2 regions of the Rhodococcus sp. UNC363MFTsu5.1 genome follow, and region 1 is predicted to be linked to the other one. Evidence: riboswitches for the same ligand, from Rfam matches in the RefSeq annotation. Region 1 holds a riboswitch; the other holds the start of a gene.
What was found. Region 1 has a riboswitch for magnesium ahead of mgtA (magnesium-translocating P-type ATPase). Riboswitches for the same ligand answer to the same signal wherever they lie in the genome.
Positions count from the first base shown of each region.

Region 2: linked by a shared signal. The riboswitch ahead of BR31_RS27495 (MgtC/SapB family protein) and the one ahead of mgtA (magnesium-translocating P-type ATPase) in region 1 are both predicted to bind magnesium.

Region 1 covers NZ_KK366016.1:17,166-25,402, forward strand. The annotation lists gene BR31_RS0126210 (long-chain fatty acid--CoA ligase) at 1-1,407, shown strand, start outside; gene BR31_RS0126215 (DUF4304 domain-containing protein) at 1,472-2,092, shown strand; gene BR31_RS0126220 (MFS transporter) at 2,174-3,556, opposite strand; gene BR31_RS0126225 (hypothetical protein) at 3,657-4,508, opposite strand; M-box (ykoK) riboswitch at 5,196-5,369, opposite strand; gene BR31_RS31760 (hypothetical protein) at 5,363-5,581, shown strand; M-box (ykoK) riboswitch at 5,594-5,767, shown strand; gene mgtA (magnesium-translocating P-type ATPase) at 6,196-8,237, shown strand, end outside.
Region 2 covers NZ_JMLO01000002.1:322,899-331,135, reverse strand. The annotation lists gene BR31_RS0105270 (RDD family protein) at 1-88, opposite strand, end outside; gene glnA (type I glutamate--ammonia ligase) at 271-1,707, shown strand; gene BR31_RS0105260 (C40 family peptidase) at 1,783-2,313, opposite strand; gene BR31_RS0105255 (hypothetical protein) at 2,557-2,949, opposite strand; gene BR31_RS27495 (MgtC/SapB family protein) at 3,107-3,874, opposite strand; M-box (ykoK) riboswitch at 4,125-4,298, opposite strand; gene BR31_RS0105245 (serine hydrolase domain-containing protein) at 4,459-5,559, shown strand; gene BR31_RS0105240 (bifunctional [glutamine synthetase] adenylyltransferase/[glutamine synthetase]-adenylyl-L-tyrosine phosphorylase) at 5,569-8,237, opposite strand, start outside.

The sequences.
Region 1 (8,237 bases):
GCCACGCTGTTGTGGAATCAGGCCGAGCACCTCGAGCTGTACTTCGCGGTCCCTGCGATGGGTGCGGTCGTGCACACACTGAACCCGCGGTTGCACTCCGACGAGCTCGCCTTCATCGTCGGCGACGCACAGGATCGGGTGATCGTCGTCGACGAATCCCTGCTCGATGTGTTCTACAGCTTCGCTGATGCGCACCATTTCGAGCACATCATCGTCGTCGCGTACGGCGGTGCGCCACCGGAAGGGACGCTCGACTACGCGGCCCTGGTCGATGACGCCGAGCCGATGACCTGGCCCGTTCTCGATGAACGACGCGCCGGCGCAATGTGTTACACGTCCGGCACCACGGGGCGGCCGAAGGGCGTGGTGTACTCGCACAGGGCGCTGGTGCTTCATTCGTTGACCGCGGCACTGCCCGATGCGTTGGGGGTCTCGACGCAGGACACCCTGCTGCCGGTCGTGCCCATGTTCCACGCCAACGCCTGGGGCCTTCCATACGCCGCCGCGCTGCTCGGCGCGCGGCTGGTCCTGCCCGGTCCGAGGCTGGACCCGGTCAGCGTGCTCGACCTGATCGAGGACGAGAAAGTCACCATGACGGCGGGGGTTCCGACGGTGTGGATGGCGATGCTCGACGCGCTCGACTCGCAGCCGCAGCGCTGGGACCTGCGCCACCTCGATCGCCTGATCGTCGGCGGGGCGGCGGTGCCGCGCAGCCTGCTCGAGGGCTACGACCGGCACGGTCTGACGGTCGTCCAGGCCTGGGGAATGACCGAGACGGCACCGTTGGGCACCGTCAGCCGACTCCCCACCGACCTTCGCCAGAGCCCGGCCGACGCGCGGTACGCGTTCCGGGCCAGGCAGGGTATCGCGATGCCGTTCGTCGACATCCGGGCCCGCAATGAGGACGGCGGGTTCATCGAGTGGGACGACCTGGCCATGGGCGAGCTCGAGGTGCGCGGACCGTGGGTGACGGCCGCCTACCACAACGGCAAGGGCGCAGACAGTTTCACCGATGACGGCTGGTTCCGGACGGGCGACATCGTCCGCATCGACCACCGCGGCTGCATCCGAATCTGCGATCGATCCAAGGACCTGGTCAAGTCCGGCGGTGAGTGGATCTCGTCGGTCGATCTCGAGAACCACCTCATGGCGCACCCGTCGGTGGCAGAGGCAGCGGTGATCGCGGTACCCGACCCGCGCTGGGGCGAGCGTCCTTTGGCGGTACTGGTGCTCCGGGACGGCATGGCGGCGGACCCGGAGCTGCTGCGTGAACATCTGTCGACCGACTTCGCGCGGTGGCAGCTGCCCGAGCGATTCGAGTTCGTCTCCGCCATTCCGAGAACGGCCACCGGCAAGTTCAAGAAGCTCACTTTGCGCGAGCAGTTCTCTACGGCCGGCGGAAGCTGACACGTCCACGCGAGCGGCCGGTGGTCGACGTACCGCCGGCCGCCTGGTCTGCGAGCATGGTCGGATGGAGCATCCGTCGGCTGAAGAAGCATTTGCCACCCTTCTCGGTGAGAGTGCTGTTCCGCTCCTGAAGGAGCACGGATTCCGGAAGCGAAAGCTCACGTTCACGCGGGAGCGGGATGGTCTGGTCGACGTCATCAACCTGCAACGGTCGGCGGGCAACAGCCACGAGGCGATCCGGTTCTACGTCAACTGTGGTGTCTATTCGGCGGAGTTCGACAGGGTGATCGGACGGACACCACAGCAACGCCCGGCCGAGGTCGACTGCCAGTACCGGCGTCGGATCGAGAACATTGCGACCGGGATCGGGCCACATGTGACCGTGCACGCCGACATCGATGTTCCGGCAGTCGCCGAACAGCTGCGTGCGGCACTCACCAGTGCGCTGGCGGTGATGGGCCAGCTGGGTGGCCCCGACGATGTCGCCCATTCCGTGGGGTCGGACATCGACTTCGACGTGCTCCGCTACCGACTGGCGACGGGTGACGAGTCCGGCGCGCGCGAGCAGTACCGGGGTGCCCTCTCCCGCTTTGGTGCCGAGGACCGTTGGCCACGTCTCGAGGAGCAGTTCCGAAGAGCGGCGGACTCCTACGGCGTTGCCGTCATCGACAGTGAGCGAGGGTAGGGATCGGTCGTGGCCCGGCCCGGATCGAATGATCCTGGGCCGGGCCGGGATTCGCAGGCGCGCCTGCGGAACCGGAAGTGCTCATCCGGCCAGGGCATGCTCCCGCAGTGATCCGGTGGGCCAACGCCGGTGCTCGGCATCGATGACGAACACGTGGGTGTGCCGGTAGAGGCGATCGCCAACGCGGTCGGCGTCGGCCAGGCGGGCAGGGTCGATGGACCCGGCCTCGTGCAGGTGCGTGATCTCCGCGGGGTCGTGGCGCGGCCACATCCGCACTGCCACGGCGATTCCGATGGTCGCGATCACGGCCAGCGTCGCCCAGGTGGTGGTGAGACCGGTGGTGGTCAGCCACCCGGCGATCGGGTAGGTGACCAGCCAGGCCAGGTGCGACAGCGAGAACTGGGCGGCGAAGAGCGCCGGCCGGTCGGCGGGTTGCGACGAGCGCCGCAGCACCTGGCCGGTGGGGGTGAGCACCGCCGCCGTGCCCGCGCCGATCACGGCCCACACCCCGATCGCGACGACCCAGCGCCAGTCGCCTCCGCCCGCGGCAGACAGTGCGACCGCCGAGCCGAGACCGGCGATCAGGAACGCGCCGCCCGCCAACATCACCGGCCGGGCCCCGAGCCGGTCGAGGACCCTGGGTACCGACAGTGCGACGAGCATCGTGCCGAACCCGTTGGCGGCCAGCAGCAGTGCCACTCCGGACTGGGTACCGCCGAGCGTGTCACGGACGTAGTTGACGGTATTGACCATGATCACCGAACCCGCAGCCGCGACGACCAGGTTCAGGCCGAGCAGTCCGCGCAGCCGCGGCGTGGCGACGAAGATCCGCATGCCCACCGCGATCCGATCCCGGAAACTGCCTTCCGCGGTGGCGCCGGCGTCGGGAATGCGGGTCGCGATCACCAGGACGGCCGAGACCGCGAATCCGATGGCGGTGCCGACGAACAGCCAATGGAAGCTGACCAGGGTCAGCGCCACCGCCGCCAGCATCGGGCTCAGCAGTGTCTCCATCGTCGCGGCGAGCTGCGCGGCCGACAGCGCCCTGGTGTATTCGCGCTCATCGGGGAGAATGTCGGGGATGATCGCCTGGTAGGTGGGGGTATACGCGGCCGAGGCGGTTTGCAGCACCGCGATCAGCACGTAGATCTGCCAGATCTGATCGATGAACGGCAGCGTCAGCACCATCGCGGCGCGGACTACGTTGAGCCCGACCAGGAAGAGGCGGCGGGGGAACCGGTCGGCGTAGGCGGCGACGATCGGGGCGACCGTGACGTAGACGATCATCTTGATCGTCAGCGCGGTACCGAGCACAGCGGCCGCGTCGGAGCCGGCCAGTTCATAGGCGAGCAGTCCCAGTGCGACGGTGGTCAATCCGGTGCCGAACAGGGCCGAGACCTGGGCGGTGAACAGTCGCAGATAGTCGCGGTGGGCGAACAGCGAGGTGATGGTCGGTTCTTGCATTGCGGGTGCTTCCTTCGAAGGCGTGGAGATGGGTACGGGTGGGCCACGGGATCGCGGACAGTGGCAGTCGCACATGGGATTTCCTTCAGTCGTGGTGGCGTCAGTGCTGGTGAGCGGTGACGGTGAACGCAGCGGTGCGGACGGCGCCGTCATGCTTGAAGTCGAGGAAGAGTCGGTAGGTTCCGGCGCCGGGTACTGCGGTGTGGAAGGTGATCTCCGGGCCGGGAGCCGTGACCCCATCGCCGGGTTCGCCGTTCGGGTGGACATGGACGTAGGCCAGATCGCCGGCGCGGAGCACCACCAGGTGGCCGAAGGCGGCCAGGTAGGGCTGCAGGTCGGAGACGGGCCGGCCGTCCTTGCGCACGGTCAGGGTCAGCAGGTCGCCGTCACCGGTGACGAGGTCTCCGTCGAGAGTCACCTCGTAGCCGTCGACGACGGCGGTGCGGTTCTGGCTCGGCGTCGGCTGCGGGTCGTAGGCACCCGCGACGGCGAGATCGGCACCGAGGGTGATCGTCTTCTCGAGGAGCGTGGGTGAGACGTCGGTGAACACGCGGTAGGCGCCGGCCTGGGGCAGGTTCAGCCGAACCGACCAGGTGCCGTCCGCCGCGAGCTCGGGGTGCACGTGCCAGAACCCGGTCAGTTCGCGCTGTACCACGATGAGGTGGAGGTCTCGGTCGTGGATCGGCTTGTAGTCGGTGACCGGTCGCCCGTCCGGGCCGAGGATGCGGAATCGGAAGTCGATCTCGCCGGGGGCGACGATGGTCTCGGCGAGATCCAGCGTGTATCCGTCCTGGGTGATCTGGAGACCGCCCGGTGCGCTCGCGCCGTGAGCGTGGTGGCAGGCCGGGGCCTGGTGTGTGGGAGCGGCGTGGTCATGACCGGCGTGCGCGGTGGCCGCCGAATGGCCGTGGTGGTGGGCAGCAGCGTGGTCGCCGTGCGTGTTGGTGCTCATGTCTCGGCCTCTCGTCGTGTCGGTGTTTCCGACACTGAAGATAGTACCCCCAGGGGGTATGTGCCAGAGAGATGACTTGTGGCGTGGGTCACACAGCATTCCCGCTCCGCCCCCGGTGGGGCGGAGCGGAGTGCTCGAGAAATATGGGAGGGTACGAGGCTCTCCCGTGTGGTGTCACCAGCGACGATCTCCACCCGGGTTCGGGTGGCCGCCCATGGAGGCGGTGATCACTGCCACCGGTGTTCGTGACGCATACAGGTTGGCCCGCTCCTGCGGGGTCAGGTTGCGATGCCCCCACGCCCGGTTCGCCGCGCGGCAGATCGCACGCAGCGTCGCGGACTCGCGAGCAGTCGAAATAGGTTGCGTAATAACAAAAGCCATGTTGCTCTCCTGTCGGAGGAGCCGACCCGGAGGCGAAGGCGATGCTCAGCTGCCTGATCGAATGCCTTGCCGGAACTCGGTTGAAGCCGCCGATGTGCTGACGACGGCGAAGCCGGGCAGGGCTACCGAGATGTCAGGCCGCAGAATGCGGATGCCGCGCCGGGGCCGGTTCGGAACGAATGAAAGTCGTAGACGGATACGGACTATCGCTGATACTCACTGGGTTCCTCACCTCCTCGCGGACAGGACGCACGGGGGCGTCGATTCGCAGCACGGGGAGAGCGTCGGGACGACCACTGTCCCGATCGGGCACCCCTCTCGTCAGAGCTTCGGCACTGCATGACGTGTCCCGATTCGCTCGAGAAGCCACTTTGGATAGACCCTTAATCCGGGAATACCTGTCCTAACCTTGGGCGTCTGTCGACGTCGTCAGATCAGTGGCCTGTGTTCATGCAGGAGCCTCGCCTAGCGAGGTGCTTTACGCCGCCCATGATGCCGACACCCACGATATATGTCAAACCGCAAGGGCGATGGCAATCAAGATCATTCCGTTGATGGAAGAGATTGCTGCGAACTATGTTTCGCCGATACTTTATCCAATCATGCAGTTGGCCAATAGTTCTGGTCGATCTTTGGGAGCAACGGGATCGACGATCCACCGCATGTGGGTTGACATCTCCTCGCCGCAGTGATTGATTGTCGGCGCAGCACCTCGTTAGGTGAGGCGTCTGCACGAACACAGGCCACTGATCTCACGACGTCGAGAGACGCCCAAGGTCAGGACAGGTCTCCCCGGCTTAAGGGGTGACCCAAAGTGGCTTCCCGCAGTGGTGCGGGACACGTCGTGCAGTGCCAAAACTCGTACGTGGGGGTGTCGAATTCGACAGGGCGGCTCGTCCGTGTCGGTATTCACACGCGGTCGCGTCGCGACCTCGATCCTTTCCTCCTGTGCTGTGGACACTCCACCGCGGAGCTACGTCCCTTGGACGAGCCCGCATCCGAACCCGGGAGGTGAGCACCGTGGACGAACCGCCGAGTCGATATCCGGCCTCGCCCGGATTCCTCACCGCCGGTGTCCATCGCGCCCGCTAGTCGCGGACACCGCCGGACCCCCACGCGCGGCACCTCGCCGCGACCATGCCCGCGACCGTCGAAGTCGCAGAGCCTATTTCGTTGTGCCCGATCGCTAGCGAGTTCGTGCGCGACCGAGAGATCTGTCATGTCAACAACCAGTGTCTCGGCACCCCCGGGGCATCCGGGTAAGGCCACCAAACGAAACAGTCAGCCTGTTCTCCCCGACCGTCAGATGACGGAACTTGCCCGGCTGGCCCGCCTGCGTCAGCCGGGCGTGTACGCCGAACTGCAAACCACACCAAAGGGATTGAGATCAGACCAGATCGACCCGCTGCGCCGTAGGCACGGCAGCAACGAGGTCCGCCATGACCGACCGGCACCGGCGATAGTGCAGTTCCTCGCCACCTTCAAGAATCCATTCATCCTGATCCTGCTGTTCATCGGCGTGATCATGTACATCACCGAGGTGGTGCTGGCCGACCCCGAAGAGGGTCCCGACTACATGGGGATCAGCACGGTCGGCGTGATGGTCCTGATCAGCGTGTCGCTGCGGTTCTGGCAGGAGTACCGGTCGGGACGGGCCGCGGAAGCGCTCAAGGCGATGGTGAGCACCACGGTCTCCACCACCCGCCAGATAGGTGACACGGTGGTGACCGCCGAGATCCCCATCGAGCAGTTGGTGCCGGGGGATGTCGTCCAGCTCGCCGCGGGCGACATGATCCCCGCGGACGTGCGAGTCGTGCGCGCCAAGGACCTGCAGGTCAACCAGGCGATGCTCACCGGCGAGTCGATGTCCGCCGAGAAGATGAGCGATCCGGTGGCCGGGCTCGAGCCCGATCGGATCCTCGAGGCCGGGAACCTCGCGTTCATGGGCACGTCGGTGGTGTCCGGCTCGGGGACCGCGGTCGTGGTCCACACCGGGGACGACACCTACTTCGGCGCGATGACCGAAGGGCTGGGCGCGGGCCGTCCCGAGACCAGCTTCGATCTCGGGGTGAAGAAGGTCAGCTACCTGCTGATCCGCTTCATGGTCATCATGGTGCCGACGGTCTTCATCATCAACGGACTCACCAAGGACTGGAGCCAGGCGCTGCTGTTCGGCGTCGCGACCGCGGTCGGGCTGACGCCGGAGATGCTTCCGCTGATCGTCACCGCCAACCTTGCCAAGGGCGCGCTCTACATGTCCCGCCACAAGGTGATCATCAAGCAGCTCAATGCTATTCAGAACTTCGGCGCGATGGACGTGCTGTGCACGGACAAGACCGGCACCCTCACCGAGGACCGGATCGTGCTGGAGGAGCATCTGGACACCGCCGGTCGGCTCAGCGCGGACACCCTGCGCCTGGCCACGATGAACTCGGTGTTCCAGACCGGACTGCGCAGTCTCCTCGACGGCGCCGTCGTCGAGGCCGCGGGACCCGACCTGGTCGAGCGGATCCGCAGAGAGCACGGCCTGGTCGACGAGATCCCGTTCGACTTCGCTCGCCGACGGATGTCCGTGGTCGTCAACGACGGCGATGCCGACCTGATCATCACGAAGGGCGCCGTCGAGGAGGTGCTCGCCGTGTGCACCGCGGTCGAAGTCAACGGTGCAACCCACGAGTTGACGCCGGGGCTGCTCTCGGCGCTCGATCGGCTCGTCGCCGAGCAGAACGGGCTCGGCAAGCGGGTCCTGGCTCTCGCCACCCGGCGTCTGCCCGCCGGCCAGGGCGACGCCAGGCGCGACTACTCGACGGCCGACGAGTCCGGGATGACGATCGTCGGTTTCCTGACGTTCCTCGACCCGCCGAAGGCCTCGGCCGCCACCGCGATCGAGGCGCTGCGAGCCCACGGGACCGCGGTCAAGGTGATCACCGGCGACAACGAGCTGGTGGCCGAGACCGTCTGTGGGAAAGTGGGTCTCGACGTCGGGTCCATCATCACCGGCGCCGAGATCGACCGATTGGACGATGACGGCCTCGATGCGATCGTCGGAGAGACCACGGTCTTCGCGAAAACCAATCCGCTGCAGAAGGCCCGGATCGTGGACGCGCTCAAGCGGAATGGGCACACGGTCGGATTCCTCGGTGACGGGGTCAACGACGCACCGGCCCTGCGCACCGCGGACGTCGGCATCTCGGTGGACACCGCCGCCGACATCGCCCGTGAGTCGGCCGACATCATCCTGCTCGAGAAGGACCTCGGCGTACTCGAGCGCGGCGTGGTCGAGGGGCGTCGCACCTTCGGGAACATCCTCAAGTACATCAAGATGACCGCCAGCTCGAACTTCGGCAA
Region 2 (8,237 bases), on a different contig from region 1:
CGCCCTTGTAGCGGTTCTCGGTGCCGTCCTCCCCCTTGGGAAGGGCCGCCGAGGGGCCAGAGAGCCAGGATCCGGTACTTCGCGCCATGCATCCAGGATAGGCCCAGCGTGGCGGGTCGATCACGGGGTGTGAGATATACCGTTTTCCAAGACGTGTAACACTGGCGAAACACAACCTTGATTGCTGGGCAACACCAGGTCCATACCGTCTGTCTCGACGCAAGCCGCCGGAATGCACAATCGGCAGGCACCAACTGAAGGAGCACACGCGTGGCGTTCACCACGGCCGAAGAGGTCATCAACTACATAGCCGACGAAAAGGTCGAGTACGTCGACATCCGGTTCAGCGACCTGCCGGGCGTCCAGCAGCACTTCTCGATCCCGGCCTCGGCGTTCAACAAGGACGTCTTCGAGGACGGCCTCGCGTTCGACGGTTCCTCGGTTCGCGGCTTCCAGTCGATCCACGAGTCGGACATGATGCTGCTGCCCGACGTCAGCACCGCGCAGCTCGACCCGTTCCGTGCCGCCAAGACGCTGAACATCAACTTCTTCGTGCACGACCCGTTCACCCGCGAGTCCTACAGCCGCGACCCCCGCAACGTCGCGCGCAAGGCCGAGGAGTACCTGAAGTCCACCGGCATCGCCGACACCGCGTTCTTCGGTGCCGAGGCCGAGTTCTACATCTTCGACAGCGTCGCCTACGACTCGAGCATGAACGGCGCGTTCTACAAGCTCGACGCGGTCTCGGGTTCCTGGAACACCGGCAACGAGCGCAACGCCGACGGCACCCCGAACCTCGGCTACAAGGTCCGCGCGAAGGGTGGCTACTTCCCCGTCGCCCCGTACGACCACTACGTCGACCTGCGCGACGAGATCTCCACCAACCTGCAGAACGCGGGCTTCGAGCTCGAGCGCGGCCACCACGAGGTGGGCACCGGCGGCCAGCAGGAGATCAACTACAAGTTCAACACGCTGCTCGCGGCCGCGGATGACCTGCAGCTGTTCAAGTACATCGTGAAGAACACCGCCTGGCAGCACGGCAAGTCGGCCACCTTCATGCCGAAGCCGCTGTTCGGCGACAACGGCTCGGGCATGCACGTGCACCAGTCGCTGTGGAAGGACGGCAAGCCGCTGTTCCACGACGAGTCCGGCTACGCGGGCCTGTCCGACATGGCGCGCCACTACATCGGCGGCATCCTGCACCACGCGCCGTCGCTGCTGGCGTTCACCAACCCGACGATCAACTCGTACCACCGCCTGGTGCCGGGCTACGAGGCCCCCATCAACCTGGTGTACAGCCAGCGCAACCGCTCCGCGGCCGTGCGTATCCCGATCACCGGCAACAACCCGAAGGCCAAGCGCCTCGAGTTCCGCGCGCCGGACTCCTCGGGCAACCCGTACCTGAACTTCGCCGCGCAGATGATGGCCGGCCTGGACGGCATCAAGAACAAGATCGAGCCGATGGCGCCGGTCGACAAGGACCTCTACGAGCTCCCGCCGGAGGAGGCCCGCAACATCCCGCAGGCCCCCACCAGCCTCGAGGCCGTCATCAACCGGCTCGAGGAGGATCACGAGTACCTCACCGAGGGTGGCGTGTTCACCACCGACCTGATCGAGACCTGGATCTCGATCAAGCGCGAGCAGGAGATCGCCCCGGTCAACCTGCGGCCGCACCCGTACGAGTTCCAGCTGTACTACGACGTCTAAGTCGTCACAGCTGACAACTGAACACACAACGGCGCCCCGACCAGTTCTGGTCGGGGCGCCGTTGTCCTGAGGGGGTCAGTACCGCCGGGCCGCGGTGAAGGGCATCGAGTCGAGGGGCGCCCGCTTGACCGACTGGCCGGGCGTCGGCGCGTGCACGACCATGCCGCCGCCTGCGTACAGGCCGACATGCTCGGTGCCGTAGAACAGCACGACGTCGCCCGGCTGCAGGTCACCCTTGCCGACCGGCGTCCCGCCGTTGATCTGGTCATATGTGGTCCGCGGGACGGACACGCCGGCCTGCCGGTACGCCCACTGGACCAGGCCCGAGCAGTCGAAGGAGTCGGGGCCGGTCGCGCCCCACACGTAGGGCGCGCCGATCTTGGTCTGCGCCGCGTCCAGTGCGCGCTGCCCGTGGCTGACCACCGCATTCGGAGAGATCGCGCCGGCAGGCGGCAGGCCGGGGATCTCGATGTTTCCGAGACCGGGGATGCTCAGTGGCTGTGCCATCGCGGGGGCGACGGGGATCAGCACCGCTCCCACGGTGATCGCCCCCAGCAGCATTCCACGGGTCAGTCGGTTGTTCTTCTGCAGGCGGTGCTTGCTCATACGAGGGGTCCTCCGGGTGGTCCGCTGACCGATGCCTCGTGTGGCTCGGTCGACTGGCGGAACCCAGAGTTCCTTCGTTACCCAATCGAGACATCGGGAGAACTACCCGGACAGGTACCCGTTTCGTGACATTTGGGTACCTGGGGCGATTTGTCTGTTACCTGGGTCGGAATCCGTACCGACTCCCCGGTCGGCTTGCACCCCACACGCTCGCACCGAATCCAGGCGCGAGCGCGACACCCGCTATGGGGTGTTGATGTAGTCCTCGATCGCCTTCTGCGCCTTGGGGTTTCCATTACCGATTCCGATGAGCGCGCCGGTCACGGCACCGGTCGGCAGCCCGATCATGCATCCGGCGAGGCTGCCAGGGAACATCGAGAGGCATCCGACACCGAGCCCGATGGCCGCGCCGATCGCGGTTCCGGCCGCGCCGCCGTTGGCCCAACCGAGATTGAGCTCGTTGAGCATGTTCTCCAGCGCTGCCTGTTTCTGGTCGACCAGGTGCACCCCCGGGATCACCGGTCGCGGCGGGCCGTCCTCCTGGGCGATCGGGCCGGCGTGTGCGGTTCCCGCTCCGGCCGCGATCACCGCCGCGGCGAACACTGCCGATACTGACGTTCGGGTCATCAGTTTCATGTCGATCCCCACCTTGACGACGAAGGACGAGTCGGGACTGACTGTAACTTCCGGTCGCGGCGACGGGTGAGCGAAACGCCGCAATTCCCCTGGCTCCGCCAGGCACCCGCTCATGGACGATCGTCCGAGTTCCAGCGGCGTTTCGCCGAGTGTGCAGCTACCGCCGCGTCGGCCGAGGGCCGGCGACGGCAGGTGCACACTCGGCGGCGGGCCGAGCGCAGCGAGAGTCGGTCTCCACCGTCCAGCGCACGTGCGTCACCAGCGGCTCCATGCTGAGCCTGCTGACCGCGCTCTCGAGCAGTCGGTCATCCCGTTCGTCGGCCGTCAACTCCGCCAGCACCGTCACCTCGCCGGTCTCGGGCAGATCGAACGAGCGCACTGACCGCAGTCGGAACTCCGGGCGGGAGACCGCCTGCACGGCGAGCCCGCGCACGTGGGCCTCGGCGTCATCGCGGCAGGTCACCTCGAAGACGTACTCGGCCGCGGGCATCTCGCGCCCCTTGGTGGCCGGTTGGTGGTCCATCAACCGGCCGAGCGGGCGCAGCAGGGTGTTCGCCGCCATGATCGCCACGGTGCCGATCACCGCCGCCCAGTACATCCCACCACCCGCCAGCGCGCCGATCGCTGCCGTCGCCCACAGCGTCGCCGCCGTGTTCAGCCCCGTGATCGAGGCGCCCTGCTTCATGATCACGCCGGCCCCGAGGAATCCGATACCCGAAACGATCTGTGCGGCAACACGAGTCGGGTCGGCGCCCGGACCGTCGAAGCTGTAGGCACCGAGAATCACGAAGAGCGTCGCCCCGAGGCTGACCAAGGCGTTGGTCCGGAGCCCGGCCAGCCGAGACCGCCACTGTCGCTCGATCCCGACCGCCGCGCCCAGCGTGAGGCCGAGCACGACGCGCAAGATGATCACCGTCGTATCCATTTTCAACTCCTAGTCCCCTGTGCCGAATCGGCGCAAAGGTCGCGAGGGGAAGGACCGAGGTGGGCGAGACCAGTCGTCTCAGCGACCACCGTCAGCCGAAATGCGTTGCGTCAAAACTCGACTGGGCGGGTCGTCCACGGTGGTCACCTCCTGGTGCGTCGGGCTGCCGCACACGGATGGACACCGTCGCGGTGGAACCTGCGAGCACACGAGGCCGAATCCACCATCATCCGATCGGGATTCCGTCGACATGACACCTCCACGTAAGGGCTTTGACACTGCACGACGTATCCCGATCACCGAAGGGAAGCCACTTGGGATCACCCCTTAAGCCGGGGAGATCTGTCCTGATCTTGGGCGTCTCTCGACGTCGTCAGATCAGTGGCCTGTGTTCGTGCAGGAGCCTCGCCTAACGAGGTGCTGCGTTGCCCACCGTAGGCGCGATGCCCGGGCGGGGCAACCCGCCAACGCCGCCGACGCCGGGGCCGGTCGGGTCACCGCGGCCCATCCCCGACCGAAGATCAGGGCACAGATCGGGGGTAACCCCGATGACACCGATCGGCCCCGTCCGTACGGTCATCGCCATGCGACCACAGAAGTCGGCGCTGACCGCCGCCATCGCCGCGATCGCCCTACTGCTCAGCGGCTGTGCGGATTTCGAGCGCACCCGCACCCTGCAGACCGACCTCGACGGGTTGACGGGCGCGGGGGTCGTTGGCGCGGTGACGACCGTGAGCGCGGGCAGCACCACCACGGTCCTGACGAGTGGTGTCGGCGATCGCACGACGGGCGCCGAGATCGCCGACGACAGCCGCGTCCGAGTGGGCAGCATCACCAAGACCTTCACGTCCGCGGTCATCATGCAGCTCGTGGCGGAGGGAAAGATCGATCTCGACCGCGCCATCGAGGGTTACCTGCCCGGCATGATCGCGGGCGCGGGCGGGGACGGCACGGCGATCACGGTCCGGCAGCTCATGCAGCATCGCAGCGGGCTGCCCGAGTTCGCGGGCGAGCCAGGGGCGGACGAACTGGTCGCCGCGACCGAGAACCGCACGATCACCCCGGCACAGGCGGTCGCGATCGCGATGGCCAAACCGGCGCAGTTCCCACCGGGTTCCCGCTTCCTCTACACCAACACCAACTACATCGTGCTCGGCATGCTGATCGAGGCGGTGACCCGGCACAGCTACACCGACGAGCTCACCACCCGCATCCTCGGCCCCCTCGGCCTCGAGGACACCTACCTTCCCGGCCCGGGCGAGCGCGCGATCCGGGGCCCGCACCCGTCCGGATACCAGGACGTCGACGGTGTCGTCGCCGACGTCTCGATGATCGAACCCTCGGTGCCGTGGTCCGCGGGTGCCCTGGTCTCCACCGGCCGCGACCTCAACAGGTTCTGGCTGGCCCTGCTGGACGGAAAGGTGGTTCCCCGTGCGCAACTGGACGAGATGACGAGGGCGCAACCGGCCGCCGACGAGGCCGAGGGCATGGGGTACGGCCTCGGCGTCGGATCCACCGACCTGCCCTGCGGGGTCAGGTACGTCGGCCACACCGGCGGAATCCCCGGCTACTACACCCTGTCCGGCGCGAGCACCGAGGGCAGGGCGGTGACCATCACCCTCACCCAGATCCCGACCCGGCAGACCGACAGCGAGGCCCTGCTCTCGCACGCACTCTGCCCGTGAGAACCGCGGTCAGGCGCCGAAGGTGTGCTCCACCACGGCCTTCGCCCGGCGCGTGACGCGCAGGTAGTTGTCCAGGAACTCCCCTGCGTCGCCGGAGTCCCAGCCGGCGACCTGCGCGACCGCGGACAGCACCCGGCCAGGTCCCGGCAGCTGATCGGTTGGCTTGCCGCGCACCAGGACCAGGGCGTTGCGGGCCTTGGTCGCCGTGAGCCAGGCCTCGCGCAACAGCTCGATGTCCGTCTCGCTCATCAGTTCCGCCGCGCCGATCGCATCCAGCGTCTGCAGGGTCGAGGTGTTGTGCAGGGCAGGCACATCGTGGGCGTGCCGGAGTTGGATCAGCTGCACCGTCCACTCCACGTCGGCGAGGCCGCCGCGTCCGAGCTTGGTGTGGGTGGCCGGGTCGGCGCCGCGCGGCAACCGCTCGGAGTCGACCCTGGCCTTGATCCGCCGGATCTCGCGGACCGCCTGTTCCGAGACCCCGCCCTCCGGGTACCGGGTCTCGTCGATCATGTGCAGGAACCGCAGGGCGAGATCCGGGTCGCCCGCGGCGGTGTGCGCGCGCAGCAGCGCCTGGATCTCCCAGGCCTGCGCCCACTGTCGGTAGTACGCCTCGTACGACGCCAGCGTCCGCACCAGCGGACCGTTGCGGCCCTCCGGGCGCAGGCCGGTGTCCACCTCGAGCGGCGGGTCCGTGCTCGGCGCGCCGAGCAACTTCTGCACCCGATCCGCGATGCTGTTGGCCCACTTGACCGCCCGGACCTCGTCCTCGCCCGGTCTTGGCTCGCAGACGAACAGCACGTCCGCGTCCGAGCCGTAGCCGAGTTCCCCGCCGCCGAGCCTGCCCATCCCGATCACCGCGAACGACGCGGGCGCCGGTCCGCCCAGTTCGGCCTCGCTGGCCCGGATCACCGCGTCGAGCGCGGCACCGAGCACGGCCGCCCACACCGAGGACAGGGCGCGACACACCTGCGGGACGTCGAGCATTCCCAGCACGTCGGCCGACGCCACCCGCGCCAGCTCATGCCTGCGCAGCGAGCGGGCGGCATTGACCGCACGCACCGGGTCGTCATAGCGCGCAGAGGAAGACAGGATCCCGCGGGCGACCTCGTCCGGGTCGATGTCGAGCAGCCGGGGGCCCGCCGGTCCGTCGGCGAACAGCCGCAGCACGTCCGGCGCCTTGATCAGCAGGTCCGGGATGTACGCGGACGACCCGAGCACGATCATCAGGCGCTGGGCCACCGCGCCCTCGTCGCGCAGGACCCGCAGGAACCAGTCCTGCTCCAGCATGGCCTCGGACAGCCTGCGGTAGGCGAGCAGTCCGGCATCGGGATCCGGTGTGTCGCTGAGCCATTCGAGCAACGTCGGCAGCAGCAGGGCCTGGATCCGCCCCTTGCGCGATGCGCCGCCGGTCAACGCCTTCAGGTGACCGAGGGCGTTCTCGGGCGCGGTGTAGCCGAGCGCCGCGAGCTGACGCGTCGCCGCGTCCGGGCTCAACCGGATCGCGTCCTTGTCCAGCCGGGCAACCGATTCCAGCAGCGGGCGGTAGAAGAGCTTGGCGTGCAGGCGACGGATCCGGTGCGCGTTGCGCTTGACCTCGGCATTGAGCACGCCGAGCGCGTCGCGCTGGCCGTCCGGGCGCATGTGCGCGGCGCGGGCGAGCCAGCGCAGCGCCTCCTCGTCGTGCGCGGGCGGCAGCGTGTGCGTGCGCTTGAGCTTCTGCAGCTGCAGCCGGTGCTCGATCAACCGCAGGAACTCGTACGACGCAGCGAGATTCGCGGCGTCGTCGCGCCCGACGTAGCCGCCGGCCGCGAGCGCGGTCAGCGCGTCGACGGTGCTCTGCACATGCAGCGACTCGTCCGCGCGCCCGTGCACCAGCTGCAGCAACTGCACCGCGAACTCGACGTCGCGCAGACTGCCGCGGCCGAGCTTGATCTCCCGCTCGCGCAGCTCCGGCGGCACCATCTCCTCGACCCGACGGCGCATGGCCTGCAGGTCGACGACGAAATCCTCGCGCTCGGAGGCCGTCCACACCATCGGGTTCAGCGCGTCGACGTAGCGTTCGCCGAGCGCGAGGTCGCCGGTCGCCGGTCGCGCCTTGAGCAGCGCCTGGAACTCCCAGGTCTTGGCCCAGCGCTTGTAGTACGCGATGTGCGAGTCGAGGGTGCGGACCAGCTCGCCGCGCTTGCCCTCGGGCCGCAACGCCGCGTCGACCTCGAAGAAGGCGGCCGAACCCACCCGCATCAGCTCGCCCGCGAGCCGACTGGTTGATGCGTCCGAGGGCTCCGCGACGAACACCACGTCGACATCGCTGACGTAGTTCAGTTCGCGCGCACCGCATTTGCCCATCGCGACCACGGCGAGCCGGGCCGGACACGGCCCGTCGGGGTAGATCTCCGCGACCGCGACCGCGAGCGCCCCCGTGAGCGCGGCGTCGGCCATGTCGGAGAGCTGTCGCCCGACCGTCTGGTACGGCAGCACCGGCTCGTTCTCGACGGTGGCCGCCAGGTCGGCGGCCGCCAGCACCATCAGCTGGTCGCGGTAGGTCTTGCGCAGCGCGGCGATCGCGGCGGGTCCGGTGATCCCCGCCCGGTACACCAGATTGGTCTCGGACGCGCTGCCGTCCGGGGTGGCCTGCACGCTGGCCAGCAGCTCGTCGGTGAGCTCGTCCCGGCTCGGCA